4 regions of the Gottfriedia sp. S16(2024) genome follow, and region 3 is predicted to be linked to each of the others. Evidence: a T-box and tRNA genes for the amino acid it is inferred to sense, from the RefSeq annotation. Region 3 holds a T-box; the other regions hold tRNA genes.
The links. The T-box of region 3 lies ahead of AB1282_RS25400 (valine--tRNA ligase). A T-box ahead of a tRNA ligase gene usually reads a tRNA of that ligase, here a tRNA-Val.
Positions count from the first base shown of each region.

Region 1: it encodes a tRNA-Val, which carries the amino acid that the T-box ahead of AB1282_RS25400 (valine--tRNA ligase) is inferred to sense. The anticodon was not compared.
Region 2: it encodes a tRNA-Val, which carries the amino acid that the T-box ahead of AB1282_RS25400 (valine--tRNA ligase) is inferred to sense. The anticodon was not compared.
Region 4: it encodes a tRNA-Val, which carries the amino acid that the T-box ahead of AB1282_RS25400 (valine--tRNA ligase) is inferred to sense. The anticodon was not compared.

Region 1 is NZ_JBFLUO010000001.1:1,909,983-1,916,912, forward strand. Features, by position in the region: rRNA gene AB1282_RS08995 (23S ribosomal RNA) at 1-2,099, shown strand, start outside; rRNA gene rrf (5S ribosomal RNA) at 2,221-2,336, shown strand; tRNA gene AB1282_RS09005 (tRNA-Asn) at 2,347-2,421, shown strand; tRNA gene AB1282_RS09010 (tRNA-Ser) at 2,426-2,517, shown strand; tRNA gene AB1282_RS09015 (tRNA-Glu) at 2,541-2,615, shown strand; tRNA gene AB1282_RS09020 (tRNA-Val) at 2,625-2,700, shown strand; tRNA gene AB1282_RS09025 (tRNA-Met) at 2,880-2,956, shown strand; tRNA gene AB1282_RS09030 (tRNA-Asp) at 2,960-3,035, shown strand; tRNA gene AB1282_RS09035 (tRNA-Phe) at 3,044-3,119, shown strand; tRNA gene AB1282_RS09040 (tRNA-Thr) at 3,156-3,228, shown strand; tRNA gene AB1282_RS09045 (tRNA-Tyr) at 3,239-3,323, shown strand; tRNA gene AB1282_RS09050 (tRNA-Trp) at 3,331-3,404, shown strand; tRNA gene AB1282_RS09055 (tRNA-His) at 3,420-3,495, shown strand; tRNA gene AB1282_RS09060 (tRNA-Gln) at 3,576-3,650, shown strand; tRNA gene AB1282_RS09065 (tRNA-Gly) at 3,655-3,729, shown strand; tRNA gene AB1282_RS09070 (tRNA-Cys) at 3,735-3,805, shown strand; tRNA gene AB1282_RS09075 (tRNA-Leu) at 3,820-3,903, shown strand; tRNA gene AB1282_RS09080 (tRNA-Leu) at 3,997-4,079, shown strand; gene AB1282_RS09085 (hypothetical protein) at 4,293-4,589, opposite strand; gene queG (tRNA epoxyqueuosine(34) reductase QueG) at 5,081-6,205, shown strand; gene AB1282_RS09095 (amidase domain-containing protein) at 6,282-6,930, shown strand, end outside.
Region 2 is NZ_JBFLUO010000001.1:1,061,300-1,068,229, forward strand. Features, by position in the region: gene AB1282_RS04940 (CdaR family protein) at 1-1,232, opposite strand, end outside; gene cdaA (diadenylate cyclase CdaA) at 1,225-2,043, opposite strand; gene rocF (arginase) at 2,818-3,717, opposite strand; tRNA gene AB1282_RS04955 (tRNA-Ala) at 3,958-4,033, opposite strand; tRNA gene AB1282_RS04960 (tRNA-Gly) at 4,056-4,130, opposite strand; tRNA gene AB1282_RS04965 (tRNA-Lys) at 4,147-4,219, opposite strand; tRNA gene AB1282_RS04970 (tRNA-Gln) at 4,247-4,321, opposite strand; tRNA gene AB1282_RS04975 (tRNA-Tyr) at 4,330-4,414, opposite strand; tRNA gene AB1282_RS04980 (tRNA-Val) at 4,433-4,508, opposite strand; tRNA gene AB1282_RS04985 (tRNA-Glu) at 4,519-4,593, opposite strand; tRNA gene AB1282_RS04990 (tRNA-Thr) at 4,610-4,682, opposite strand; tRNA gene AB1282_RS04995 (tRNA-Asn) at 4,696-4,770, opposite strand; rRNA gene rrf (5S ribosomal RNA) at 4,782-4,897, opposite strand; rRNA gene AB1282_RS05005 (23S ribosomal RNA) at 5,018-6,930, opposite strand, start outside.
Region 3 is NZ_JBFLUO010000001.1:5,265,889-5,272,818, forward strand. Features, by position in the region: gene AB1282_RS25400 (valine--tRNA ligase) at 1-1,620, opposite strand, end outside; T-box leader at 1,676-1,911, opposite strand; gene AB1282_RS25405 (sporulation protein) at 2,139-2,903, shown strand; gene ysxE (spore coat protein YsxE) at 3,023-4,054, opposite strand; gene AB1282_RS25415 (LysM peptidoglycan-binding domain-containing protein) at 4,141-5,994, opposite strand; gene hemL (glutamate-1-semialdehyde 2,1-aminomutase) at 6,626-6,930, opposite strand, start outside.
Region 4 is NZ_JBFLUO010000001.1:412,586-419,515, forward strand. Features, by position in the region: gene AB1282_RS02130 (DMT family transporter) at 543-1,442, opposite strand; gene AB1282_RS02135 (bifunctional transcriptional activator/DNA repair enzyme AdaA) at 1,439-1,993, opposite strand; tRNA gene AB1282_RS02140 (tRNA-Glu) at 2,435-2,506, opposite strand; tRNA gene AB1282_RS02145 (tRNA-Ser) at 2,518-2,608, opposite strand; tRNA gene AB1282_RS02150 (tRNA-Asn) at 2,615-2,689, opposite strand; tRNA gene AB1282_RS02155 (tRNA-Ile) at 2,711-2,787, opposite strand; tRNA gene AB1282_RS02160 (tRNA-Gly) at 2,804-2,874, opposite strand; tRNA gene AB1282_RS02165 (tRNA-His) at 2,881-2,956, opposite strand; tRNA gene AB1282_RS02170 (tRNA-Thr) at 2,966-3,038, opposite strand; tRNA gene AB1282_RS02175 (tRNA-Phe) at 3,069-3,144, opposite strand; tRNA gene AB1282_RS02180 (tRNA-Asp) at 3,153-3,228, opposite strand; tRNA gene AB1282_RS02185 (tRNA-Met) at 3,232-3,308, opposite strand; tRNA gene AB1282_RS02190 (tRNA-Ser) at 3,505-3,597, opposite strand; tRNA gene AB1282_RS02195 (tRNA-Ile) at 3,606-3,682, opposite strand; tRNA gene AB1282_RS02200 (tRNA-Met) at 3,692-3,765, opposite strand; tRNA gene AB1282_RS02205 (tRNA-Ala) at 3,793-3,865, opposite strand; tRNA gene AB1282_RS02210 (tRNA-Pro) at 3,876-3,952, opposite strand; tRNA gene AB1282_RS02215 (tRNA-Arg) at 3,977-4,053, opposite strand; tRNA gene AB1282_RS02220 (tRNA-Leu) at 4,066-4,152, opposite strand; tRNA gene AB1282_RS02225 (tRNA-Gly) at 4,161-4,235, opposite strand; tRNA gene AB1282_RS02230 (tRNA-Leu) at 4,258-4,340, opposite strand; tRNA gene AB1282_RS02235 (tRNA-Lys) at 4,362-4,437, opposite strand; tRNA gene AB1282_RS02240 (tRNA-Thr) at 4,446-4,518, opposite strand; tRNA gene AB1282_RS02245 (tRNA-Val) at 4,522-4,597, opposite strand; rRNA gene rrf (5S ribosomal RNA) at 4,603-4,718, opposite strand; rRNA gene AB1282_RS02255 (23S ribosomal RNA) at 4,841-6,930, opposite strand, start outside.

The DNA.
Region 1 (6,930 bases), 3.4 Mb from region 3:
AACTCGGAGATAGCTGGTTCTCCCCGAAATAGCTTTAGGGCTAGCCTTATGTGTTAGAGTCTTGGAGGTAGAGCACTGATTGGACTAGGGGCCCCCAACGGGTTACCGAATTCAGTCAAACTCCGAATGCCAATGACTTATCCATAGGAGTCAGACTACGAGTGATAAGATCCGTGGTCAAGAGGGAAACAGCCCAGACCGCCAGCTAAGGTCCCAAAGTATACGTTAAGTGGAAAAGGATGTGGAGTTGCTTAGACAACCAGGATGTTGGCTTAGAAGCAGCCACCATTTAAAGAGTGCGTAATAGCTCACTGGTCGAGTGACTCTGCGCCGAAAATGTAACGGGGCTAAACGTATCACCGAAGCTGCGGATTGATACCGTATGGTATCAGTGGTAGGGGAGCGTTCTAAGGGCGTTGAAGCTAGATCGTAAGGACTGGTGGAGCGCTTAGAAGTGAGAATGCCGGTATGAGTAGCGAAAGACGGGTGAGAATCCCGTCCACCGTATGCCTAAGGTTTCCTGGGGAAGGCTCGTCCTCCCAGGGTTAGTCAGGACCTAAGCCGAGGCCGAAAGGCGTAGGCGATGGACAACAGGTTGATATTCCTGTACCACCTCATTTCCGTTTGAGCGATGGAGGGACGCAGAAAGATAGGGTAAGCGCGCTGCTGGATATGCGCGTCCAAGCAATTAGGCTGATGTGTAGGCAAATCCGCACATCATAAGGCTGAGTTGTGATGGCGAGGGAAATATAGTACCGAAGTTCCTGATTCTACGCTGCCAAGAAAAGCTTCTAGCGAGGAAATAGGTGCCTGTACCGCAAACCGACACAGGTAGGCGAGGAGAGAATCCTAAGGTGAGCGAGAGAACTATGGTTAAGGAACTCGGCAAAATGACCCCGTAACTTCGGGAGAAGGGGTGCTCTTTTGGGTGTATGCCCGGGAGAGCCGCAGTGAAAAGGCCCAAGCGACTGTTTAGCAAAAACACAGGTCTCTGCGAAGCCGCAAGGCGAAGTATAGGGGCTGACGCCTGCCCGGTGCTGGAAGGTTAAGAGGAGGGGTTATCCCTTACGGGAGAAGCTCTGAATTGAAGCCCCAGTAAACGGCGGCCGTAACTATAACGGTCCTAAGGTAGCGAAATTCCTTGTCGGGTAAGTTCCGACCCGCACGAAAGGCGTAACGATTTGGGCACTGTCTCAACCATAGACTCGGTGAAATTATAGTACCTGTGAAGATGCAGGTTACCCGCGACAGGACGGAAAGACCCCGTGGAGCTTTACTGCAGCTTGATATTGAATTTTGGTACAGCTTGTACAGGATAGGTAGGAGCCTGAGAAGCCGGAGCGCTAGCTTCGGTGGAGGCGTCGGTGGGATACTACCCTGGCTGTATTGAAATTCTAACCTAGAGCCGTTATCCGGCTCGGAGACAGTGTCAGGTGGGCAGTTTGACTGGGGCGGTCGCCTCCTAAAGAGTAACGGAGGCGCCCAAAGGTTCCCTCAGAATGGTTGGAAATCATTCGAAGAGTGTAAAGGCATAAGGGAGCTTGACTGCGAGACCTACAAGTCGAGCAGGGACGAAAGTCGGGCTTAGTGATCCGGTGGTTCCGCATGGAAGGGCCATCGCTCAACGGATAAAAGCTACCCCGGGGATAACAGGCTTATCTCCCCCAAGAGTCCACATCGACGGGGAGGTTTGGCACCTCGATGTCGGCTCATCGCATCCTGGGGCTGTAGTCGGTCCCAAGGGTTGGGCTGTTCGCCCATTAAAGCGGTACGCGAGCTGGGTTCAGAACGTCGTGAGACAGTTCGGTCCCTATCCGTCGTGGGCGCAGGAAATTTGAGAGGAGCTGTCCTTAGTACGAGAGGACCGGGATGGACACACCGCTGGTGTACCAGTTGTTCTGCCAAGAGCATGGCTGGGTAGCTATGTGTGGAAGGGATAAGTGCTGAAAGCATCTAAGCATGAAGCCCCCCTCAAGATGAGATTTCCCATAGCGTTAAGCTAGTAAGACCCCTGAGAGACGATCAGGTTGATAGGTCAGAGGTGGAAGCGTGGTGACACGTGGAGCTGACTGATACTAATCGGTCGAGGACTTAACTAACAAGTTTGATAATGACATTATCTAGTTTTGAGGGTGCAAAAGTTATTATAAAAAACTTTTAAAAAGTCATTGACTTTTGAGTGAGATTTGATATAATAGTTATTGTCCTTAAGGAATTGAATCAAGTGATGATAGCGAAGAGGTCACACCCGTTCCCATACCGAACACGGCAGTTAAGCTCTTCAGCGTCGATGGTAGTTGGGGGTTTCCCCCTGTGAGAGTAGAACGTCGCTTGGTTTATGATTATTCCGCAGTAGCTCAGTGGTAGAGCACTCGGCTGTTAACCGAGTGGTCGTAGGTTCGAACCCTACCTGCGGAGCCATTTTGGAGAGCTGTCCGAGTGGCCGAAGGAGCACGATTGGAAATCGTGTAGGCGGGTAACCCTGTCTCAAGGGTTCAAATCCCTTGCTCTCCGCCACATGTTTTCAGCACTATTATACTGGCCCGTTGGTCAAGCGGTTAAGACACCGCCCTTTCACGGCGGTAACACGGGTTCGAGTCCCGTACGGGTCACCATTTTATCCTGGAGGATTAGCTCAGCTGGGAGAGCACCTGCCTTACAAGCAGGGGGTCGGCGGTTCGAGCCCGTCATCCTCCACCATTTAATTATTAAAATTAATATATATATCTTATTATCGCGGGGTGGAGCACGAGCGAATATGCTTCGAAGAAATTACTTCAGCATACCAATCGAGCTGCTACTTGCAATAACATCCTGAGATTGGGATGGTCTTAACGAAATACAGTTTATGGATCTATAAATAATAGAGTCCACATTATCGCGGGGTGGAGCAGTCTGGTAGCTCGTCGGGCTCATAACCCGAAGGTCGCAGGTTCAAATCCTGTCCCCGCAACCAAATGGTCCCGTGGTGTAGCGGTTAACATGCCTGCCTGTCACGCAGGAGATCGCCGGTTCGATCCCGGTCGGGACCGCCATTTAAGTTGGCTCGGTAGCTCAGTCGGTAGAGCAGAGGACTGAAAATCCTCGTGTCGGCGGTTCGATTCCGTCCCGAGCCACCATCTTAAATAAAATATATAGCAAGCAATTATTATTAAGCCGACTTAGCTCAATTGGTAGAGCAACTGACTTGTAATCAGTAGGTTGGGGGTTCAAGTCCTCTAGTCGGCACTCTTTAACCGGAGGGGTAGCGAAGTGGCTAAACGCGGCGGACTGTAAATCCGCTCCCTGTGGGTTCGGCGGTTCGAATCCGTCCCCCTCCACCATTTTTATAGGGGCATAGTTTAACGGTAGAATAGAGGTCTCCAAAACCTTTGGTGTGGGTTCGATTCCTACTGCCCCTGCCAAATAATTCAATAATGGCGGTCGTGGCGAAGTGGTTAACGCATCGGATTGTGGTTCCGACACTCGTGGGTTCGATTCCCATCGGTCGCCCCATTTAAATTATTGTAAGGATTACTCAAGTGAGTAATATTATTTATAATAAACTGAATATAGTATATAAAGTTCTTAATTAATGGGCTATAGCCAAGCGGTAAGGCAACGGATTTTGATTCCGTCATGCCCTGGTTCGAATCCAGGTAGCCCAGCCATTATGCGGAAGTAGTTCAGTGGTAGAATACAACCTTGCCAAGGTTGGGGTCGCGGGTTCGAACCCCGTCTTCCGCTCCAAATATGGCGGTATAGCCAAGTGGTAAGGCAGAGGTCTGCAAAACCTTTATCATCGGTTCAAATCCGGTTACCGCCTTTTAATTTACTTCTGCCGGGGTGGTGGAATGGCAGACACACAGGACTTAAAATCCTGCGGGGGTTGACCCCGTGCCGGTTCGAGTCCGGCCCTCGGTATCATTAAACCTCTTACAAAAGTAAGAGGTTTTTAATTTCAGATTTGATTGGACAATTAGTCCTTCCTATATTATAATTATTTTATAACTTTTTGGCGGTGTGGTGGAATGGCAGACACGCCTGACTCAAAATCAGGTATCTTCACGGATGTGCAGGTTCAAGTCCTGTCACCGCTATATTGAAATCAGGGAAGAGGATTTTGCAGAGATGCAGAATCCTTTTTTTTGTTTATATAGTAAAAGGTAAGGAATAGAATAGGGTTTATATATTCTTTATCTTCATCGAGCATTAAAAAATTATCTTCATACGATTATCATAAAGAAAGGCAACGACCATTATAGTCACTGCCTTTCTTTAAGGGGCTATTCTTCATTTAGAAATGCTCTTCATTACATTTTTACATATTTACGTTTTTGCTTTGCAGCAAGCCAATCAAACTGTTTTGGTTTTCTTTTATTTGCTAAAGTAACGACTAATCCTGTTGTTGCTATTAGTAAGCTTGCAGCAGCTACTTTAATAGTAAATTGTTTTGCATCTTTTAATTTCTCGTTATTGTATCGATCAAGTTCCTTAAGGGTATCTTGTGTAAAATCAATTCTGTCGTTTGTTTCTTCAATCAAACTACAGACACCTTCGAAACTTTCGACCAAAGGATTTTTTTCTTCATTTACCAAAGGATCTGTCATAGTTATTCTCCTCCTATATTTAACCTATAAAGAAGAATTCTATGAGAAAATAAATTATACCTTTATTCAAATTTCTACAAATCTTTCAATACACTCTGCTATTAGCTAATTAATAAAGTTCTGATGATTATTGAGCTTACTAATTTAGACATTTTCTATTCTCGACCTTTCCATATTCTAAGCTTAACCATGCTAGAACACTTTCGACAAAAAATGATTTTATTCTTGAATTTATGACATATTTATGATAAATTTAATTACAAGTTCATTAAAAACCTACTAAATACATATTACATTTGTATTAGTAGATAAGCACTTATAACTTGATAACAACGCAGTGTATTGATTCATTCGAAGAACGATACATTGCGTTTTTTTATATTAAAAAGTCTATTATTAAAGGATTTTGTGTCATAATTAAATAAAGAAATAATTTTCTGACTAGAATAGAAAATATAATTTGTAAATTAACAGGCAGTTAGGTGATTCTTGTGAATATAAAAGAATTTCAAAAAGAATTGATTTTATATAGTAAAGAAATTGGAATAGATAAGATTGGATTTACAACTGTTGATCCGTTTTTAACATTAAAAAATCGTTTATATAAGCAGCAGGAATTAAATTACCAATCGGGTTTTGAGACAAAGGATATTGAACGAAGAGTAGATGCAAGAAAAATTATGACAGAATCTAATTCAATAATTGCAATTGCTCTAGCTTATCCATCTAAAATGAAAAATCCTCCTAAAAGTAAAAAAGGATCTACAAGAGGTATCTTTTGTAGGGCTTCATGGGGGGAAGATTACCATGTAGTTGTAAAAAAGAAATTACTTCAGCTTGAGTCATTTATTTTATTACATTATCCAAATGCAAAGGTTCAGTCGATGGTCGATACTGGAGAGCTAGTAGATCGAGCTGTAGCTGAGCGAGCAGGTATAGGTTGGAGTGCTAAAAATTGTTCAATCATTACCCCAGAATTCGGTTCCTATGTCTATTTAGGGGAAATGATTACCTCATTACCTTTTGAACCAGATTCGCCTATTGAGGAACAGTGTGGAGAGTGTACAAAATGCCTTGATGTTTGTCCGACAAGCGCTATTGTTTCTCCAGGTCAATTAAATGCTAAAAATTGTATTGCATTTTTAACCCAATCAAAAGAAATGATTCCTGTTGAGTTTCGAAAAGAGTTAGGAAATCGAATATATGGTTGCGATACATGTCAGACAATATGTCCTAAAAATAAAGGGGTTAATTTTACGCATCATACTGAAATGGAACCTGATCCGGAAACTGTAAAACCTTTATTACGCTCAGTATTAAAGGTAAGTAATAGAGAGTTTAAAAGTCAGTTTGGTCAAATTTCTGGGTCATGGAGAGGAAAGAATCCTATTCAGCGAAATGCTATTATTGCTTTAGCACATTTTAAAGATGAATCTGCATTAGAGGATTTAAAGCAATTAGCAAAAAAAGATGCTAGACCAGTAATAAGAGGTACAGCTATCTGGGCTATTTTTGAGATTGAAGGAAAGACCAGTACACCATTTATTGAAAGTTGTTTACAAAAAGAGCAAGATGAGATTGTACTTAATGAAATTAATGCTGTTCTTTCAAAGTAATCAATAATGAGTGGTATAATCTCTTATTTTTCAACATCGTATAGAATAAGAATATATGTTGAAAAGGGGGATTATCTTGTTTAATCGTGAACTTTTAGAGCGTTATTTAAAAGAACGATTACAGCTTTATTTTGGTGAAGGACATCGAAGTCATCCTATTCAAGAAAAAGAATATCAGGCCATCAGGCGTAAAGTTGAATTATATAATAAACGTAATACTTCATTAGTAAAAGTATATGGAAATCTTGATGTAAATAATATTTGGAATGAACAGGATATAACGTATATAAATTATACCTTCCATACGCGATATTTTTTAAAGCAAACCGATTTATATTTTGAAGAGGATCAACATCAAAGACAGATCGCGATTGAAAATGATGAAATCTTATATGACATAGCGTTCCCGATTGATAATCAAGTTGAAAATTATGAACTCGAAGAAGACGATATAGGTGATAGTGAATCATTAGATCGAAATAACAGATATAATCGCTTTAATGCTGTTAAATATGCTGAAACCTGGTGGGATGGCCATAATAAAGAATATCCATTGTATGCAAATGATTGTACTAATTTTATCTCTCAATGTTTAAGGGCTGGAGGTATTCGAATGGTTGGAATGCCAAAACCAGGGACAGGGTGGTGGTATAGAAATCATTCTAATAGTAGTTATAGCTGGAGAGTTGCTCACGCATTAAGAAGATTTTTACCTTCACCTAAAA
Region 2 (6,930 bases), 4.2 Mb from region 3:
TTTTTATCAGTAATTTCAATCGTTATTGTATCAAAATCTAAACTATATATAGCTCCTTTTGGGCCTGTAATAGTAAGCGCTACATCTCTAGTTCCTGGATCTAGTCCATTAACTTTTGCTGTAATATTTAAATCGCTTGGATTAATTGCATCCAAGTCTTCCTTAAATCCCTTAGCAGTAACTACTACTTTTCCTAAAGGAGGCTTAGTAAACTTATATTCAAATTGATTATTTTCACCCACTAAATTAATTGGGATATTACTAAATTTCTTTTCCATTTCTTGATCAAGATTAACGTTTACGTTAATAGTGCTTGAGTCAACTCTAAATGCTCCATTTGGAGTAGGTACATTAACTTCATATGTGCCACTTTGATCAAATGAAGATATGTCTACTGGCACTTGTATTGGTCCATTAAACTTGTCCAACCAATCTTTTGACGCATAAATTCTTACTGCATTAACATCACTAGCAAGACTACTTAGTTTTAAACCATCTTTAAGTGTTCCTGTTTGCACTAATTTGATCGGGAAGCTAGCACTTTCAGAAACAATAGGGACAGTTACTTCAACTTTTCTTGGACTTGTAATGAACGGAAGTTGAACACCCTTTTTATTGTATAATCGAACAGGTAGCACCTGACTAAATGTCTGATTCGCATCAGTAACATCCACACCAACACTTGCATATGCCACTTGTGATACATCATATCTTGATCCTACTATTGTAACTAAACCTGGTTTAACAATTGCATTTTCAGCCTTATAGCCATGTTTAATCCTTTTTTCATTTAGATAAACAACTTTAACTGAAACATTTTTTTCAATTTTTTCATTAATTGTTACTCTAACTGTTCTTGGTTTAATAGTTGCTTTTATTTTATCTGAAATATTTCTAATTTTTAAAGGAACTTCATATGTACCTAAAGCATAAGAAGTTAAATCCAAATATACTTCAAAATCCTTCTTCATCTCAGCTGTTTTTACAATACTATTGGGTCCATCTAATTGCACTGAAACATTCTTTGGAATTCCAGTTACAATTAGATTGTGCTGATCATAAATAGGTGTTACTGGTACATCTCGCACTAATTCTTTATTATTAACAAACGGTATGTCTCCTAAGCCCGATGAACTTGATTGTGGGACTAGATTGACAGACATAAAAAGTAATAATGTTACTAATAAAGCGATTCCTCTTAATATCCAACGATTATCCATAAAATTATCCATTACGTTTCACCTTCCAATTCCATTTAGATGTAGTGGACTCTTCTGGTGATTTTAGTTCAGTATTTAATAAATTTATAAGCTCGTCTTTTGATAATTCTCTGTATAGATTTCCGTTCCTTGCAACTGAAACTGCACCTGTTTCCTCGGAAACTACAATCGTAATACTGTCAGTAACTTCACTGATCCCAACTGCAGCTCGATGTCTCGTTCCCAATTCCTTTGAAATAAATGCACTCTCAGACAAAGGTAAGTAACAGGCTGCTGCTGTAATCTTTTCACCTTGTATAATTACCGCTCCGTCATGTAGAGGTGTATTTGGTATAAAGACATTAATCAGTAATTCTGATGATAAATTAGCATTCATTCGAATACCAGACTCTATATAGTCACCCATACCTGTTTGTCTCTCAAATGATATAAGTGCACCTATTCTTCGTTTAGCCATGTATTCAGTGGCTTTTGCAATGTTCTCAACAATATCATTTCGGTCATTAATCCCACTACCTGTCGTCCTAGAGAAGAAACGTCCACGTCCGAGCTGTTCTAGTGCTCTTCTTAACTCTGGTTGGAAGATAATAATAACCGCCAAGAATCCCCATGTTAATGCTTGATCCATTAAAAATTGTAAAGTATGCAAGCCGAATAGGCTGCTTAATACTTTTACGACAATAATGATTGTTACACCTTTTAAGAGTTGGACTGCCTTTGTCCCTTGAATAATGATAATTAATCTATAAATAACAAACCAAACTATTAGTATGTCTAATCCATTCTGTAAGTACTGTAAAAAATTTATATGTAAAGAAGGCATCTTTTACCCTCCAAATTCTATAGAATAAAACTGTATCTTGAGTATTATACCATATTTTTGCAATACACAAAATTTGTGAGTTATGAATTATATTAACAATACTTTAACGACTATTTTAGTTATGTTAAACAAAATTACAGAATTATATATATTAGTTGTCTAAATTCGTAGAAGAATAGACAACAATTAATTCTTTTTTGAAAGACAGTTCTTCAGAGTGTTGAAATATAAAATGGTCAATATGGAAAACGGACATTAATTGAACATTTATTAATGATGAAATTATCATTTTTTGGATGGTCTATTAATGATTTTAAATTTTAATATGTTTGAGCAATTTTATGATTCCAATAACACTAGTAAGTTTTTTTAGAAGTTAAAAATATTATGAGCTAATTTTTAGAAAAGCAAATTCAATTGATTAGCTTATTAATTAATGTTCGATATTAATTGACCTCCTAACTGATTAATAAACAACTGTTTGGAAACTCTAAGTAAAGGCAATTTGAATAGGTTTTATTGCACACTTTTTTTGATGAATATGTTGATTGGAACGAAAGGGGTGCTCGACTCCTATGGGATATGCGGGAAGGCTGAGACCCCGCAGGCTCGCCGAGGAGGCTAAAGAATCTCGCCCCATGGAAAGCGAGCATCCTGTAGTGGAAATCAACGTCACTCTACTCCTTCTACGAAAATTTGGTAATTTAATTGACAAGGTTGTTTTTCTACAACGTAAAAAAGCTAGCGAATGCTAGCTTTTTATTTTTGAAATAATTATAGTAACTTTTCACCTAATAATGAGCCTATTAATGCAACGGCTACGATTGCTGTTCGATTTCTTTCGTCTAATATAGGATTAACTTCTACGAATTCAATTGATGTAATAATATCAGCATCTGATAACATTTCCATCGCTAAGTGACCTTCTCTATAAGTGATTCCTCCAGGAACAGGTGTACCAACACCAGGAACGTGAATTGGATCTAGGCCATCAAGATCTAATGATAAGTGTACTCCGTCACACCCTTTCAAGTGGTCAATGCTTTCTTCCATTACTTTTGTCATTCCTAATTTATCAATTTCATGCATTGTATAAACTTTAATTCCTAATTCTTTAATAATTGCTCTTTCGCCTTCATCAAGATCACGTGCACCAATAATGATTACGTTCTCTGGTTTTACTTTAGGGAAGTAACCACCTATTTTCGTTAATAAGTCGTGACCGTGACCTAATGAAACAGCTAAAGACATACCATGAATATTACCAGAAGGAGATGTTTCAGCAGTATTTAAATCTCCATGTGCATCAAACCAAATTAATCCAAGATTATTATAATGTTTTGATACACCTGCTAATGTACCGATTGCAATACTATGATCACCGCCAAGTACTAGTGGCATTCTGTTTCTTTTAATAACTTCATCAACTTCAGCAGCAAGCTTTTCACATGTTTCTTTTACAGATTTTAAGTTCTTTAAATTATGTTCTGAATTATCTTCTTTAACTGGTGTACGTTCTACTAAAATATCGCCTAAGTCTTCTACTTGATAAGACATTCTTTCAATACGTTCGTGCAACTGTGCATATCTAATTGCACTTGGCCCCATATCTACCCCACGTCTAGTTTGTCCTAAATCTAATGGTACTCCAATAATTGAAATATCTTTTAACATTTTTATTTCCCCCATCGACTGATTTCATAAAAGAAAACGCTTACTTGTTTTTGAAAAAATATAATTTTTTGACTGTTAAAGTTATTAATTATATTAATAGTTTAAATCTTTTAAAACAAATGGGTCAACTCGACATTTTTTTGTATACATATGCATTTTGAGCTTATTAATTGCTATACCATATGATTATATACAACAAAAAACCTTAGTCAAATGACTAAGGTTTAACTTTATGTATATTGGTGGAGCCTAGCGGGATCGAACCGCTGACCTCCTGCGTGCAAGGCAGGCGCTCTCCCAGCTGAGCTAAGGCCCCACTATATAAAAATATATGCGAATGGAGCGGAAGACGGGGCTCGAACCCGCGACCCCAACCTTGGCAAGGTTGTATTCTACCACTGAACTACTTCCGCACATAAAAAAAAAGAGTGAGCCATGAAGGATTCGAACCTTCGACCCTCTGATTAAAAGTCAGATGCTCTACCTACTGAGCTAATGGCTCGTAATAAATTACGATTAAATAAAAAAATGGCTGGGCTACCTGGATTCGAACCAGGGCATGACGGAATCAAAATCCGTTGCCTTACCGCTTGGCTATAGCCCAACAATAAATGGTGGAGGGGGACGGATTCGAACCGCCGAACCCACAGGGAGCGGATTTACAGTCCGCCGCGTTTAGCCACTTCGCTACCCCTCCGGTATTTATTAAATTAAATGGTGGAGGATGACGGGCTCGAACCGCCGACCCCCTGCTTGTAAGGCAGGTGCTCTCCCAGCTGAGCTAATCCTCCGTAATATAAATGGTGACCCGTACGGGACTCGAACCCGTGTTACCGCCGTGAAAGGGCGGTGTCTTAACCGCTTGACCAACGGGCCAGTACAACTTTTCCTAAGCTTCCAACCGGGCTCGAACCGGTGACCTCTTCCTTACCATGGAAGTACTCTGCCTGCTGAGCTATGGAAGCATTAAGTTAAAAATGGCTCCGCAGGTAGGGTTCGAACCTACGACCACTCGGTTAACAGCCGAGTGCTCTACCACTGAGCTACTGCGGAATAAACTTAAAACCAAGCGACGTTCTACTCTCACAGGGGGAAACCCCCAACTACCATCGACGCTGAAGAGCTTAACTGCCGTGTTCGGTATGGGAACGGGTGTGACCTCTTCGCTATCATCACTTGATTCATTTTATTTAGGACATTAATTATTATATCAAATTTCATTTAAAAGTCAACAACTTTATGAAATTTTTTATAATAATTTTTGTACCTTCAAAACTAGATAATGTCATTATCAAACTTGTTAGTTAAGTCCTCGACCGATTAGTATCAGTCAGCTCCACGTGTCACCACGCTTCCACCTCTGACCTATCAACCTGATCGTCTCTCAGGGGTCTTACTAGCTTAACGCTATGGGAAATCTCATCTTGAGGGGGGCTTCATGCTTAGATGCTTTCAGCACTTATCCCTTCCACACATAGCTACCCAGCCATGCTCTTGGCAGAACAACTGGTACACCAGCGGTGTGTCCATCCCGGTCCTCTCGTACTAAGGACAGCTCCTCTCAAATTTCCTGCGCCCACGACGGATAGGGACCGAACTGTCTCACGACGTTCTGAACCCAGCTCGCGTACCGCTTTAATGGGCGAACAGCCCAACCCTTGGGACCGACTACAGCCCCAGGATGCGATGAGCCGACATCGAGGTGCCAAACCTCCCCGTCGATGTGGACTCTTGGGGGAGATAAGCCTGTTATCCCCGGGGTAGCTTTTATCCGTTGAGCGATGGCCCTTCCATGCGGAACCACCGGATCACTAAGCCCGACTTTCGTCCCTGCTCGACTTGTAGGTCTCGCAGTCAAGCTCCCTTATGCCTTTACACTCTTCGAATGATTTCCAACCATTCTGAGGGAACCTTTGGGCGCCTCCGTTACTCTTTAGGAGGCGACCGCCCCAGTCAAACTGCCCACCTGACACTGTCTCCGAGCCGGATAACGGCTCTAGGTTAGAATTTCAATACAGCCAGGGTAGTATCCCACCGACGCCTCCACCGAAGCTAGCGCTCCGGCTTCTCAGGCTCCTACCTATCCTGTACAAGCTGTACCAAAATTCAATATCAAGCTGCAGTAAAGCTCCACGGGGTCTTTCCGTCCTGTCGCGGGTAACCTGCATCTTCACAGGTACTATAATTTCACCGAGTCTATGGTTGAGACAGTGCCCAAATCGTTACGCCTTTCGTGCGGGTCGGAACTTACCCGACAAGGAATTTCGCTACCTTAGGACCGTTATAGTTACGGCCGCCGTTTACTGGGGCTTCAATTCAGAGCTTCTCCCGTAAGGGATAACCCCTCCTCTTAACCTTCCAGCACCGGGCAGGCGTCAGCCCCTATACTTCGCCTTGCGGCTTCGCAGAGACCTGTGTTTTTGCTAAACAGTCGCTTGGGCCTTTTCACTGCGGCTCTCCCGGGCATACACCCAAAAGAGCACCCCTTCTCCCGAAGTTACGGGGTCATTTTGCCGAGTTCCTTAACCATAGTTCTCTCGCTCACCTTAGGATTCTCTCCTCGCCTACCTGTGTCGGTTTGCGGTACAGGCACCTATTTCCTCGCTAGAAGCTTTTCTTGGCAGCGTAGAATCAGGAACTTCGGTACTATATTTCCCTCGCCATCACAACTCAGCCTTATGATGTGCGGATTTGCCTACACATCAGCCTAATTGCTTGGACGCGCATATCCAGCAGCGCGCTTACCCTATCTTTCTGCGTCCCTCCATTGCTCAAACGGAAATGAGGTGGTACAGGAATATCAACCTGTTGTCCATCGCCTACGCCTTTCGGCCTCGGCTTAGGTCCTGACTAACCCTGGGAGGACGAGCCTTCCCCAGGAAACCTTAGGCATACGGTGGACGGGATTCTCACCCGTCTTTCGCTACTCATACCGGCATTCTCACTTCTAAGCGCTCCACCAGTCCTTACGATCTAGCTTCAACGCCCTTAGAACGCTCCCCTACCACTGATACCATACGGTATCAATCCGCAGCTTCGGTGATACGTTTAGCCCCGTTACATTTTCGGCGCAGAGTCACTCGACCAGTGAGCTATTACGCACTCTTTAAATGGTGGCTGCTTCTAAGCCAACATCCTGGTTGTCTAAGCAACTCCACATCCTTTTCCACTTAACGTATACTTTGGGACCTTAGCTGGCGGTCTGGGCTGTTT
Region 3 (6,930 bases):
AATAACATCCATTGGGTCAACACCGTTACCAAGTGATTTACTCATTTTACGTCCTTGCTCGTCACGTACTAAGCCATGAATTAAAACATCGTTAAATGGACGTTTACCTGTAAATTCAATTCCTTGGAAAATCATTCTTGATACCCAGAAGAAAATAATATCATATCCAGTTACTAATACATTAGTTGGGAAATAGGCTTGGAAATCCTTACTTTCTTCATTTGGCCAACCTAAAGTTGAGAATGGCCATAATGCTGAACTGAACCAAGTATCTAAAACGTCGTTATCTTGATTCCAATTTTCAATATCAGCTGGTGGCTCTTGATTTACATAAATCTCACCAGTTTCTTTATGGTACCAAGCCGGAATACGATGTCCCCACCATAATTGACGTGAAATACACCAGTCACGAATATTTTCCATCCAACGTAGATACGTTTTTTCAAATCGATCTGGTACAAATTTTACGCTATCATCAGAATTTTGTAATGCTACTGCAGCATCAGCTAGTGGTTGCATTTTAACAAACCATTGAGTTGATAAATAAGGCTCAACAACCGCTCCGCTACGTTCACTATGACCTACAGAATGCATATGTTCTTCGATTTCAACAAGAACACCCATCTCTTGTAAATCTTTAACGATTTGTTTACGGCATTCAAAGCGATCCATACCATTGTATTTTCCTGCTTTTTCATTCATCGTACCATCTTCATTCATTACAAGAATGCGAGGTAAGTCATGACGGTTTCCAACTTCAAAGTCATTAGGGTCATGAGCAGGAGTAATTTTTACAACTCCAGTACCAAATTCCATATCAACATAATCGTCAGCAATAATTGGAATTTCACGATTAACGATAGGAAGTGTAACTGTTTTACCAACCATTGATTTATATCTTTCGTCCTCCGGATGAACCGCAATTGCAGTATCTCCAAGCATTGTTTCAGGACGAGTAGTTGCAATTTGAATGTTTCCAGTTCCGTCTGTTAATGGGTATTGCATATGGTAGAATGCACCTTGAACATCCTTATAAATAACTTCGATATCTGATAAAGCTGTTTTTGTTGCTGGATCCCAGTTGATGATATATTCACCACGATAGATTAATCCTTTTTTGTATAGCTTAACGAATACTTCTTTTACTGCATCTGATAGACCTTCATCTAATGTGAAGCGTTCACGAGAGTAATCTAAACCTAAACCGATTTTTTCCCATTGAGAACGAATATGAGAAGCATATTCTTCTTTCCACTCCCAAGCTTTTTCTAGGAATTTTTCACGTCCTAAATCATATCTTGATAAGCCTTCTTCACGTAATTTTGCTTCAACTTTTGCTTGTGTAGCAATACCAGCGTGGTCCATACCAGGTAAATAAAGTACATCATAACCTTGCATTCGTTTAGTACGAGTTAAAATATCTTGTAATGTTGTATCCCATGCATGACCTAAGTGTAATTTTCCAGTTACGTTTGGTGGAGGAATTACGATTGTATATTTTGGCTTTTCTGATTCCACTTGTGCTTCAAAGAATTTCCCATCTAACCAAAATTGGTAACGATCTTTTTCAACTAAATTTGGATCATATTTTGTTGGTAATGATTTTTTTGTAGTTTCCATTCGGATTCATCTCCTCTAATAATTATTGAAAAATAAAAAAACTCCACTCATCCTTGAAAAGGACGAATGGAGTTGAATTCGCGGTACCACCTTTTTTTGTCAGAAAAAACTTGTGTTTAGCTGACACACTTAAAAAAGATAACGGATCATCCGGTAACTTCTAATCACAAAAAGCTTTCGAAGCCACTGCTCAAGGGCGACATTCCAACTCTATTTTCTAGAAACCTCTCACCAAATGGTTTCCTCTCTGAAGAACTAGTTCGTTGTACTCTTCCCTATCAATGCATTTCATTATGAATATATGTAATAGTCTACAAAATTTACTTAAGCTTAGTCAACAGTATTTCTTATTTCTTTGTAGATTATTCAATAAGTGTCAATATAGTACCATATTTTTTAACACATAAAAAAAATACGAAAAATAATTGTAATGATTATTTAACATTCTGGTATACTAGTACTTATTTAATTATGCGATAATTATAAAGTATGTAGATATAATTTTTAGGGGGATATTCATGGGTTTATTTAAAAATACATTAGCTCGTGTTCTCGGAATCGGTGGAACGAGAATCGATACAAAGCTTGAAAAAAAAGAATATCAAGCTGGTGAACGAGTAAAAGGTGAATTATATATAAAAGGTGGACGAGTTAAGCAAGAACTAGATTCCGTCTTTTTACATGTAATGACTGAATATCAAGTTGAATCAAATGATAAGATTATTAATAAGAATGGTACTTTACAAAAATTTATCGTATCAGTTGATCGTATAATAAATGCAAATGAAGAAGTTGTTATTCCTTTCTTTTTCACCTTATCTGAAAATACACCGGTATCACTTCACAAATCCCATATTTGGATTAAAACTCATTTAGAAATAGAAAAGGCTGTTGACCAATATGATGCTGATGGCGTTCAAGTAGTTCCTTCAGTTGGCTTAAAAACGGTAATCCAAGCACTTCAAGAAGAAGGATTTGTATTAAGAGATAGTGAAAACAAAAAGAAATATGGAAAAATTATTCAAGAATTTGAATTTTATCCAATGAATGGCGAATTCCGTGGAAAATTAGAAGAGGTTGAGGTTAATTATTTAAGCTTTGACAAAACAGTCGACTTAATTCTTCAACTTAATCAAAAACAAAAAGAAACAACAAGTAAGTTTTCTAAGTTATTTGGTACTGATGAAAATAATGTTCGAATCTCTTTTTCAAAGGATCATATTACGGACAAGGATTTTGTACGTAAGAGTGTAGTTAATGCTATTAAACGTCATGTAAAATAATAAATATAAAAAAACATCTATCCATGTATTCTCCAACACCATTAGTTGTTGCTACCATTAATGCGGTGATACATTTTTTGGATAGATGTTTTATTTTCTCTTAATTAGGCAGTCTGAATTCATAAATCATCTATAGATTTCGCTGCTTCAATATCCTCTTGAATTTTAGAGACAAAATATTCAATATTAATCATATGCCAGTATGCATTTAATAAATCTCTTACATTGTCTTTTTCATTATTAACCTCGGATCGCTTTAAATATTTAGAAATTTTGGAAGCAAACTGAGTTGGATATGCCATATAGCTTAAAAATAACATTCTTTCCTCTTCTCTTAATGAAAAATTCTTTTCATACATATTAAGCCAATTATTACGATCAGATTGCTGAATAGGATAGGTTTTAAAAGAAGTCTTATAATAGTTAGTTAAGTCTTGAATTGGTGTAGTTTCTTGTGCATTTTCTAGATTAATAAAGACACCTTCACCTCTTTTATTTACAAGAAAGTGCGAAATAGATAAATTTCCATGGTTCATGACAACTCTTGTATTTTCAGTTTCCTTCATTTTTTTAAACCATTCATCTAACTGACCCTTAGCAAATTGATGTGCACTTAATATTTTATGAAAATACGTGCAATAGCTTAGTTCATAAGGTGACATATACCAATTATCTTCAGCAGCTTCAATGAAATTTTCCAATACATCTTTATCTTTACTCCATCTTTTTGTTAACGTATCATAATGGATTTGTAATTGATCTTTATCTACCTTTTTCTCTTTTTGTGTACTGTTGTGCATTTTACCTAGTGAAGTAAACATTCGTTGAAAATGTAAATTCTCATCTGACTTTTCATCAACACTCTCAATCCACGGCATTAAATAGTAATGCTTCGTATTAAATTCAACAATATAATCCCCGCTCTGGGTATGATAAATTGGCACAACATTTCGAAAGCCTTTATCTTGTAAAGAACGAACATTATCAATCAAATTATTTCTATAAACTCGATTCACATTTGCCTCTTTTAGTGCGAATACACCTTGATTCGTATAGATTTTAACTACTTTACCAACAGTTTCAAAATAATTTGGGACAATATGATACTGTGCTAAAATGACGCTTATTTCATCTTTAGGTTTTCTATACAAGATGCGTCACTCTCACTTTCTAAATGCGTAAAAGCCTTGTATTAGTAGACAAGTGTCTTAACTAATACAAAGCTCTCACCATATTGTTATTGTTTTATTGCAGTTACGGGAATATAAATGATTTGCCCTTCTGATAAAAATTCATCATTCAAGTTATTAACACGATTTAACTGCTGAGTTTGTAAGTTATATTTTTTAGCTACGGATTCAATTGTATCTCCATTTTGAGCTAAATATAATTTTAATTTTGTATAAGAATCTTCTCTTCCTTCGCCTGTAAACAAACTTGAAAGTAGATTGTCACTTTTAACACTTCTTGCTTCGCTTACTTCTTCTTTTACTTCCTTGTTTACAACTGGTTCAGCTTTTATTTCTACTTTTGGTAATTCAGGTGGTGCTTCTTGTTGCTCTACTTGAGCTTGATAATAATCCGCATAATAAGGTGGTGTTTGACGAACATCATCATTTGGACTCACGAAAGAATTTTCTTGATTTACTTGAGGGAATGGATTTTGATAGTATTGTTGCTGATTTTGATTATATGCAAATGGTGCTTGCTGAAATTGTTGGTTAACATATGGTTGATAGTTTTGCTCTAAAGTTCGATTATATAGTTCTTCATATTTTTCTATTTCTTTTTGAGCATTACTTTCATTACTAGCATTTTGTAAAGTGCTAAAATCATTATCTAAGAAGCTAGGTCTACTATTTAATGAATTGTTTAAATAGCTGTGTACATTAAAATCATTATTCAAGAAACTAGGTCGCTCATTATACGTATTATTTACACTGTTAGATTCCTGTGCATCATTTACACTTTGACTAGCTTCTGCATCATTATTATTCATTAAGAAGCTCGGGGTTGTTTCCACTGCTTGTGGCTCCATTACTTGCGGTTCCACTGCTTGCGGTTCCACTGCTTGCGGTTCCATTGCTTGTGGTTCCATTGCTTGTGGTTCAAACACTTGTGGCTCCATTGCTTCGGCTGATATATTAAAGCCTCTAAATACGTCTTCATATTCTTCTTCCTCTTGGGCTTCTGATTGTTCTTCTAACTGTTCTGACTGCTCTGACTGAGCCATAATTTCAACATTAAATTGTTCTTCTACTTGTTGTTCCTCTTCAAAACTTTGTTCATTGCTTTCTACTAACTCATAATAATGTTCCACTTCATTTTCAACTTCTTCGACTCGATCTTCAACTACTTCTTCAGGCTGAAAAACCTCTAAGTAAGTAGGTTGCCCAGGATATGTGTCTTGTTCTTCTTGTTCATCATTCTCTTCAAGGGATTGAATCCAATCACTGCCGTAAAGATTATTTTGTTCACTTGCTTCCTGTTCCGAAGTTGGTTGATGAAAGAACTGGAATTGTTCTTCTTGTTCTCTTTCTGGCTGATACTCATATCCTTCATTTCCCTCATTACTTGAGCGATATTCATTTTCGTATGAGTAGTTATTATATTGCTCATAGCCTCTTTGTTCTTGATAAGTTTCTACTGCCCTATTATGGTCGTGTAGACCAGAAATACATAAATCAGCAGCAATTTGAATACTTCCTTTTTCAGCTAATTGATAATCAAATGTCTCTACAGAAACACATAGATTTTCAAGATCAGTAATTCTAGTTAATGGTATTGAAATATCTACAGGGAACTGATGACTCAATTGACAACTTCCATCTTCAAGAGCGATTACATTTTCAATCATTCTTGAAGGTGCTAGTTCTCTTAATGAATAATAATCACCTTGATTCGCCAAATCAGGTGTGTAATTACCTTCTAAGGTTAAGACACCCTTCACCTGAACATATTCTTCAAATTGCTGTATAGTAATGTCTGGATTTAACGAGAGTGACCTTACCTCTTTAACTTCCTGTCCTTTTTGGAACCAGACAGTTTCTTTCAATGAAAAGCGAATGTTTGTTTGATTTTCTGAAGACACCTTAATGTCCTCCTCTCATCGTCCAATTTGGTCTATGACATTACATTTTTATGAAAGAAACGAAAAATTTATGAAGAAAAGATTGTTATTTTATATTAAGAAAGGTTTAATAATCGAAGGATTAAAGAAAAACAGTAATAAAGGAATGGGAAAAAGAAAAATCAAAAGTAAGATTTGGGAAGCACTGGACGAATAGTATCAGAAAAACTAAAGAGAAAAATGGGCAATATAAGTCATTAAAATTAATTACTAAATACTAATACGGGTAACCATAGGATGCTTTTTATTCGCAATTACTATAATGGATTATATTTATAGATTTTTCTTCGAGATTTTATTGCAGTTTTGCTAATCATATTAGCGATGCTCTGATTTTATTTGCGATTTGAGGATTTTATTTGCAGTTTACTTTTCTTTGTAGATTCACTTCAATTTTTTGCATAGGTTGTCATCTTATTTGCAACTTCTCCTTATCTATTTTTGCACAGATCGTCATCTTATTTGCGATTCTCTACATCTATTGGCGGCTTGAACTTCTCTATTTTTCTCTACAATCATTCTACTAAAACTTTACTAACTCTATTTTGCTATAACAAAAAATGGTGCCTCTAAAAGAGGACACCACTTTAAATTAAACTAATTGCGAAAATGCGTATTCAGCAGCTGCAATCGTTTTTTGAATATCTTCGTCTGTATGTGAAGTTGATAGGAATAGACCTTCAAATTGTGATGGTGGTAAGAAGACACCTTGTTCAGCCATTAGTTGATAGTATTTAGCAAACATTTCTAAATTAGAAGTTTTTGCTGTTTCGTAATTTTCAACTTTTTCGTTTGTGAAGAAAAATCCAACCATTGAACCTGCACGATTAATACAATGTGGAATATTGTATTTTTCAGCTGCAGCTTTATAACCTGCTTCTAGTAGATCAGCTTTAC
Region 4 (6,930 bases), 4.9 Mb from region 3:
CTTGTCGTAAAAATGTCGAATTTGTCGAACGAATATTTACGTATATTTATACATCGTATTTTGAAATTCCCTTGTTACAATTTGTAAAAATTTGATTTTTCATAAAATTTCATACATATTTCACACTTTTATCTCATATAAACTTTATATTTAAAAAGATTTGTAGAAGACTGTCGAATTAAGTAGAAGAATTTTTTTGGGGAAAATATTTAAAAATCAACAACATATTTTATGGAAATTCAGATGCAAAATTAAAAATAATCTCTAAACCGAATTCAATTTATACGTAATACGGAAGACCAAGCAAATATAAATGTTGATTAAAATAGTGTAATTAAATTAACTGACTTACGTTAGAGGCAATTCAACAAAAATTATTGAGATCCATTTATATAGGTTCACTTCAAACTTACTAAAGCTCGTGTCAATTTCATTATTTTCCTGAACTGACTTTAAGCTCACTTAAATAACAATCGTAATATAGTAAAAAGGATCTTCGTTTTTTACGAAAATCCTTTTTTGTCATATTCTTCAATTGCTTATTAAACTTGCATTCGTTTACTTGATGATACTACACGTGAACGAATATCTGAAATTAGAAATACACCACATAAAATGACAAGAAAACCAAACAACATTCCTAATGTAATATGTTCTTTCAAAATAAGAACTCCCCAGATCATTCCAAACACAGGAATTAAAAAAGTAACACTTAATGTTTTGGTTGGCCCAACACTTTCGATAAGATAAAAGTACAATAAATAGGCTATAGCAGTACAAAATAATGCTAATCCTAGAACTGCTAATATAGCAACTCCCGAAATTTTATCTGTAAATGCAGTAAAATTTAAAAATGTAAAAGGTAAAAGTAAAATTGCAGCACCAATTTGTTGACCTGCTGCAATTGATAGTGGTGGCACTGAAGCAAATGCTTTCTTTGCATAAACACCTGCAAGTCCATATGAAATAGTCGACAAAACTGCAAGTCCAATTGCTATTTTAACATCATAAGTAAACGGAATTGAACTCCACCCTACTAACAAAATCACTCCTATTACTCCCACTATTATTCCAATCCACTTTCGCATACTCAACTTTTCTTTCGTCCATAAAAAGACAACAAGCGCTGTAAATAATGGCGTCAAAGAGTTTAGAATGGATGACATTGAGGCTGTCAGATGCAATGCTGATGTAGCAATTAATGTAAATGGAATTGCTGCATTTAATGCCCCTATTATTAAATATTGTCTCCATCTCTTTTTAAAGTGTAATGACTTTTTAGTAATGACCAAATATAGCACCAGGGTGAACGCAGCAATTGTTACTCTTCCTTGTATTGTTAAAATTGGTCCAAAAACTGGTGAAGCTATTCGAATAAATAAAAATGAAGCTCCCCATAATGCAGCTAAGCTTAATAAAGCTATTCCATCTTTTAATTTCATTTATTTAACCCCTTTCTGAATATGGTTGGAGTGTTATGAAAATGATGACGAAACATGCTTGAAAAATGTGCCGAGCTTTTAAAGCCAAGTTTATGCGCTATTTCAGTTATAGTTTTCTCAGTATCTTGTAACAATCCTAAAGCTTCTATCATTCTTAACTTAGTTGCGTATTCTAACGGTGATAAACCTGTGGATTTTTTAAATAATCTTTGCAAGTGAAATTTACTTACTCCCACTTCCTTTGCTAACCGATCCAATGTTAAGCTATTTCGATATTCTTTTTCAATAAAATGTTTAGCTGATAAAATAATATCCTCCTCATTTGTGTGAAGTAAATCAGGGCGACACCTTTTACATGGACGGTATCCTTCGTTAATTGCCAAGGAAAATGACGGATAATATGATACATTTTCTTTTAATGGAGTTCTTGACTTACACGAAGGTTTACAACAAATACCAGTGGACTTAACTGCATATATAAACACTCCATCGTAGTTTTCATCGCATGATTCAACTGCATTCCACATGACCTCATTATTTAATCCGTTCATTTAATCACCTCATCTTTAGCTATTCACATTTTAACACTAAGATATTGCGCTTGCTTTCAATTTCTTGCTTTCTATTTCTATAGAAGAAGGATAATAGTTAATAGATCAACTGATGATGTTTAGATTTAAAATGAGTGAAAAGGATATTAGTATTGAAAAATAAGGATATGTGACCCAAATGAAGAATAATGGAAAAGAGGAATAGCAAACCCGTGGAGAGCTAGGACTACGATGTGCTGTTTCTATTACTTTATTTGTAAAATTGACAGCAAACATATTACAACTATAAGAGCTCCCTCCCTGTACATCCTAAAATGAAAGAAGAACACTCTAATATATGAAGAAAGGCGTATTCAATTAAATGTCGTTCACTAAAGTCCTAAAAAAGACAAATAAAAAACTCAGTTACCTGTGTTATCACAAATAACTGAGCTTTAGTTATGACCCGTACGGGACTCGAACCCGTGTTACCGCCGTGAAAGGGCGGTGTCTTAACCGCTTGACCAACGGGCCAAAAAAAAATATGGCAGAGAAGAAGGGATTCGAACCCTCGCACCGGTTACCCGATCTACACCCTTAGCAGGGGCGCCCCTTGAGCCACTTGGGTACTTCTCTATCATATGGCTCCGCAGGTAGGGTTCGAACCTACGACCACTCGGTTAACAGCCGAGTGCTCTACCACTGAGCTACTGCGGAAAAACTAATTATAAAAATTAATGGTGGGCCTAAATGGACTCGAACCATCGACCTCACGCTTATCAGGCGTGCGCTCTAACCAGCTGAGCTATAGGCCCATTAAATTTTATAAAAAGCGGGTGATGGGAATCGAACCCACGACCGAAGCTTGGAAGGCTTCTATTTTACCATTAAACTACACCCGCAAAATATGGGGCGACCGATGGGAATCGAACCCACGAGTGTCGGAACCACAATCCGATGCGTTAACCACTTCGCCACGACCGCCATAAAGAGTGCCGACTAGAGGACTTGAACCCCCAACCTACTGATTACAAGTCAGTTGCTCTACCAATTGAGCTAAGTCGGCTTATTATTATAATCATTTTTTTATTTAAGATGGTGGCTCGGGACGGAATCGAACCGCCGACACGAGGATTTTCAGTCCTCTGCTCTACCGACTGAGCTACCGAGCCAACTTAAATGGCGGTCCCGACCGGGATCGAACCGGCGATCTCCTGCGTGACAGGCAGGCATGTTAACCGCTACACCACGGGACCATTTGGTTGCGGGGACAGGATTTGAACCTGCGACCTTCGGGTTATGAGCCCGACGAGCTACCAGACTGCTCCACCCCGCGATAATGTGGATACTATTTAATATAGTTCCAATAAAGTTATTTTGTTAAGACCATCCCAATCTCAGGATGATTATGCAAGTAGCAGCTCGATTGGTATGCTGAAGTAATTTCTTCGAAGCATATTCGTTCGTGCTCCACCCCGCGATAATGTGGATACTAACTAAGTTAGTTCCATTTATATAAAGTTTAATAAAAATGGAGGAGTAAGAGGGATTCGAACCCCCGCGGGCTGTTACACCCCTGTCGGTTTTCAAGACCGATCCCTTCAGCCAGACTTGGGTATTACTCCATTATAAGTGGTGGACCTTGTAGGACTCGAACCTACGACCGGACGGTTATGAGCCGTCTGCTCTAACCAGCTGAGCTAAAGGTCCTTAAATAAGTAGCGGCGGAGGGAGTCGAACCCACGACCTCACGGGTATGAACCGTACGCTCTAGCCAGCTGAGCTACACCGCCATAATAAATTAATTTAAGTTCTTCAAGTGGAGCCTAGCGGGATCGAACCGCTGACCTCCTGCGTGCAAGGCAGGCGCTCTCCCAGCTGAGCTAAGGCCCCATGTTTTAAATGGTCGGGAAGACAGGATTTGAACCTGCGACCCCCTGGTCCCAAACCAGGTGCTCTACCAAGCTGAGCCACTTCCCGTTCAGAATTACAGGTGAAACAATATGGCGCGCCCGAAAGGACTCGAACCCATAACCTTTTGATCCGTAGTCAAACGCTCTATCCAATTGAGCTACGGGCGCATATTATAAAAATGGTACCGAGGGCCGGACTCGAACCGGCACGGGGTCAACCCCCGCAGGATTTTAAGTCCTGTGTGTCTGCCATTCCACCACCCCGGCAGCATATATGGAGCGGAAGACGGGGCTCGAACCCGCGACCCCAACCTTGGCAAGGTTGTATTCTACCACTGAACTACTTCCGCATATACTGTTTAACAAGATAAATGGTGCGGGTGAAGGGACTCGAACCCCCACACCGAAGTACTAGATCCTAAGTCTAGCGCGTCTGCCAATTCCGCCACACCCGCAAATATTTTCTTTTTAGAAAATGGTGAGCCATGAAGGATTCGAACCTTCGACCCTCTGATTAAAAGTCAGATGCTCTACCTACTGAGCTAATGGCTCATAAAGAGTGCCGACTAGAGGACTTGAACCCCCAACCTACTGATTACAAGTCAGTTGCTCTACCAATTGAGCTAAGTCGGCATATGGTGGAGGATGACGGGCTCGAACCGCCGACCCCCTGCTTGTAAGGCAGGTGCTCTCCCAGCTGAGCTAATCCTCCATCAAACCAAGCGACGTTCTACTCTCACAGGGGGAAACCCCCAACTACCATCGACGCTGAAGAGCTTAACTGCCGTGTTCGGTATGGGAACGGGTGTGACCTCTTCGCTATCATCACTTGATTCATTTTCTTTAGGACATTAATTATTATATCAAATTTCATTTAAAAGTCAATAACTTTCTTCGATTTTTTTTATAATAATTTTTGTACCTTCAAAACTAGATAATGTCATTATCAAACTTGTTAGTTAAGTCCTCGACCGATTAGTATCAGTCAGCTCCACGTGTCACCACGCTTCCACCTCTGACCTATCAACCTGATCGTCTCTCAGGGGTCTTACTAGCTTAACGCTATGGGAAATCTCATCTTGAGGGGGGCTTCATGCTTAGATGCTTTCAGCACTTATCCCTTCCACACATAGCTACCCAGCCATGCTCTTGGCAGAACAACTGGTACACCAGCGGTGTGTCCATCCCGGTCCTCTCGTACTAAGGACAGATCCTCTCAAATTTCCTGCGCCCACGACGGATAGGGACCGAACTGTCTCACGACGTTCTGAACCCAGCTCGCGTACCGCTTTAATGGGCGAACAGCCCAACCCTTGGGACCGACTACAGCCCCAGGATGCGATGAGCCGACATCGAGGTGCCAAACCTCCCCGTCGATGTGGACTCTTGGGGGAGATAAGCCTGTTATCCCCGGGGTAGCTTTTATCCGTTGAGCGATGGCCCTTCCATGCGGAACCACCGGATCACTAAGCCCGACTTTCGTCCCTGCTCGACTTGTAGGTCTCGCAGTCAAGCTCCCTTATGCCTTTACACTCTTCGAATGATTTCCAACCATTCTGAGGGAACCTTTGGGCGCCTCCGTTACTCTTTAGGAGGCGACCGCCCCAGTCAAACTGCCCACCTGACACTGTCTCCGAGCCGGATAACGGCTCTAGGTTAGAATTTCAATACAGCCAGGGTAGTATCCCACCGACGCCTCCACCGAAGCTAGCGCTCCGGCTTCTCAGGCTCCTACCTATCCTGTACAAGCTGTACCAAAATTCAATATCAAGCTGCAGTAAAGCTCCACGGGGTCTTTCCGTCCTGTCGCGGGTAACCTGCATCTTCACAGGTACTATAATTTCACCGAGTCTATGGTTGAGACAGTGCCCAAATCGTTACGCCTTTCGTGCGGGTCGGAACTTACCCGACAAGGAATTTCGCTACCTTAGGACCGTTATAGTTACGGCCGCCGTTTACTGGGGCTTCAATTCAGAGCTTCTCCCGTAAGGGATAACCCCTCCTCTTAACCTTCCAGCACCGGGCAGGCGTCAGCCCCTATACTTCGCCTTGCGGCTTCGCAGAGACCTGTGTTTTTGCTAAACAGTCGCTTGGGCCTTTTCACTGCGGCTCTCCCGGGCATACACCCAAAAGAGCACCCCTTCTCCCGAAGTTACGGGGTCATTTTGCCGAGTTCCTTAACCATAGTTCTCTCGCTCACCTTAGGATTCTCTCCTCGCCTACCTGTGTCGGTTTGCGGTACAGGCACCTATTTCCTCGCTAGAAGCTTTTCTTGGCAGCGTAGAATCAGGAACTTCGGTACTATATTTCCCTCGCCATCACAACTCAGCCTTATGATGTGCGGATTTGCCTACACATCAGCCTAATTGCTTGGACGCGCATATCCAGCAGCGCGCTTACCCTATCTTTCTGCGTCCCTCCATCGCTCAAACGGAAATGAGGTGGTACAGGAATATCAACCTGTTGTCCATCGCCTACGCCTTTCGGCCTCGGCTTAGGTCCTGACTAACCCTGGGAGGACGAGCCTTCCCCAGGAAACCTTAGGCATACGGTGGACGGGATTCTCACCCGTCTTTCGCTACTCATACCGGCATTCTCACTTCTAAGCGCTCCACCAGTCCTTACGATCTAGCTTCAACGCCCTTAGAACGCTCCCCTACCACTGATACCATACGGTATCAATCCGCAGCTTCGGTGATACGTTTAGCCCCGTTACATTTTCGGCGCAGAGTCACTCGACCAGTGAGCTATTACGCACTCTTTAAATGGTGGCTGCTTCTAAGCCAACATCCTGGTTGTCTAAGCAACTCCACATCCTTTTCCACTTAACGTATACTTTGGGACCTTAGCTGGCGGTCTGGGCTGTTTCCCTCTTGACCACGGATCTTATCACTCGTAGTCTGACTCCTATGGATAAGTCATTGGCATTCGGAGTTTGACTGAATTCGGTAACCCGTTGGGGGCCCCTAGTCCAATCAGTGCTCTACCTCCAAGACTCTAACACATAAGGCTAGCCCTAAAGCTATTTCGGGGAGAACCAGCTAT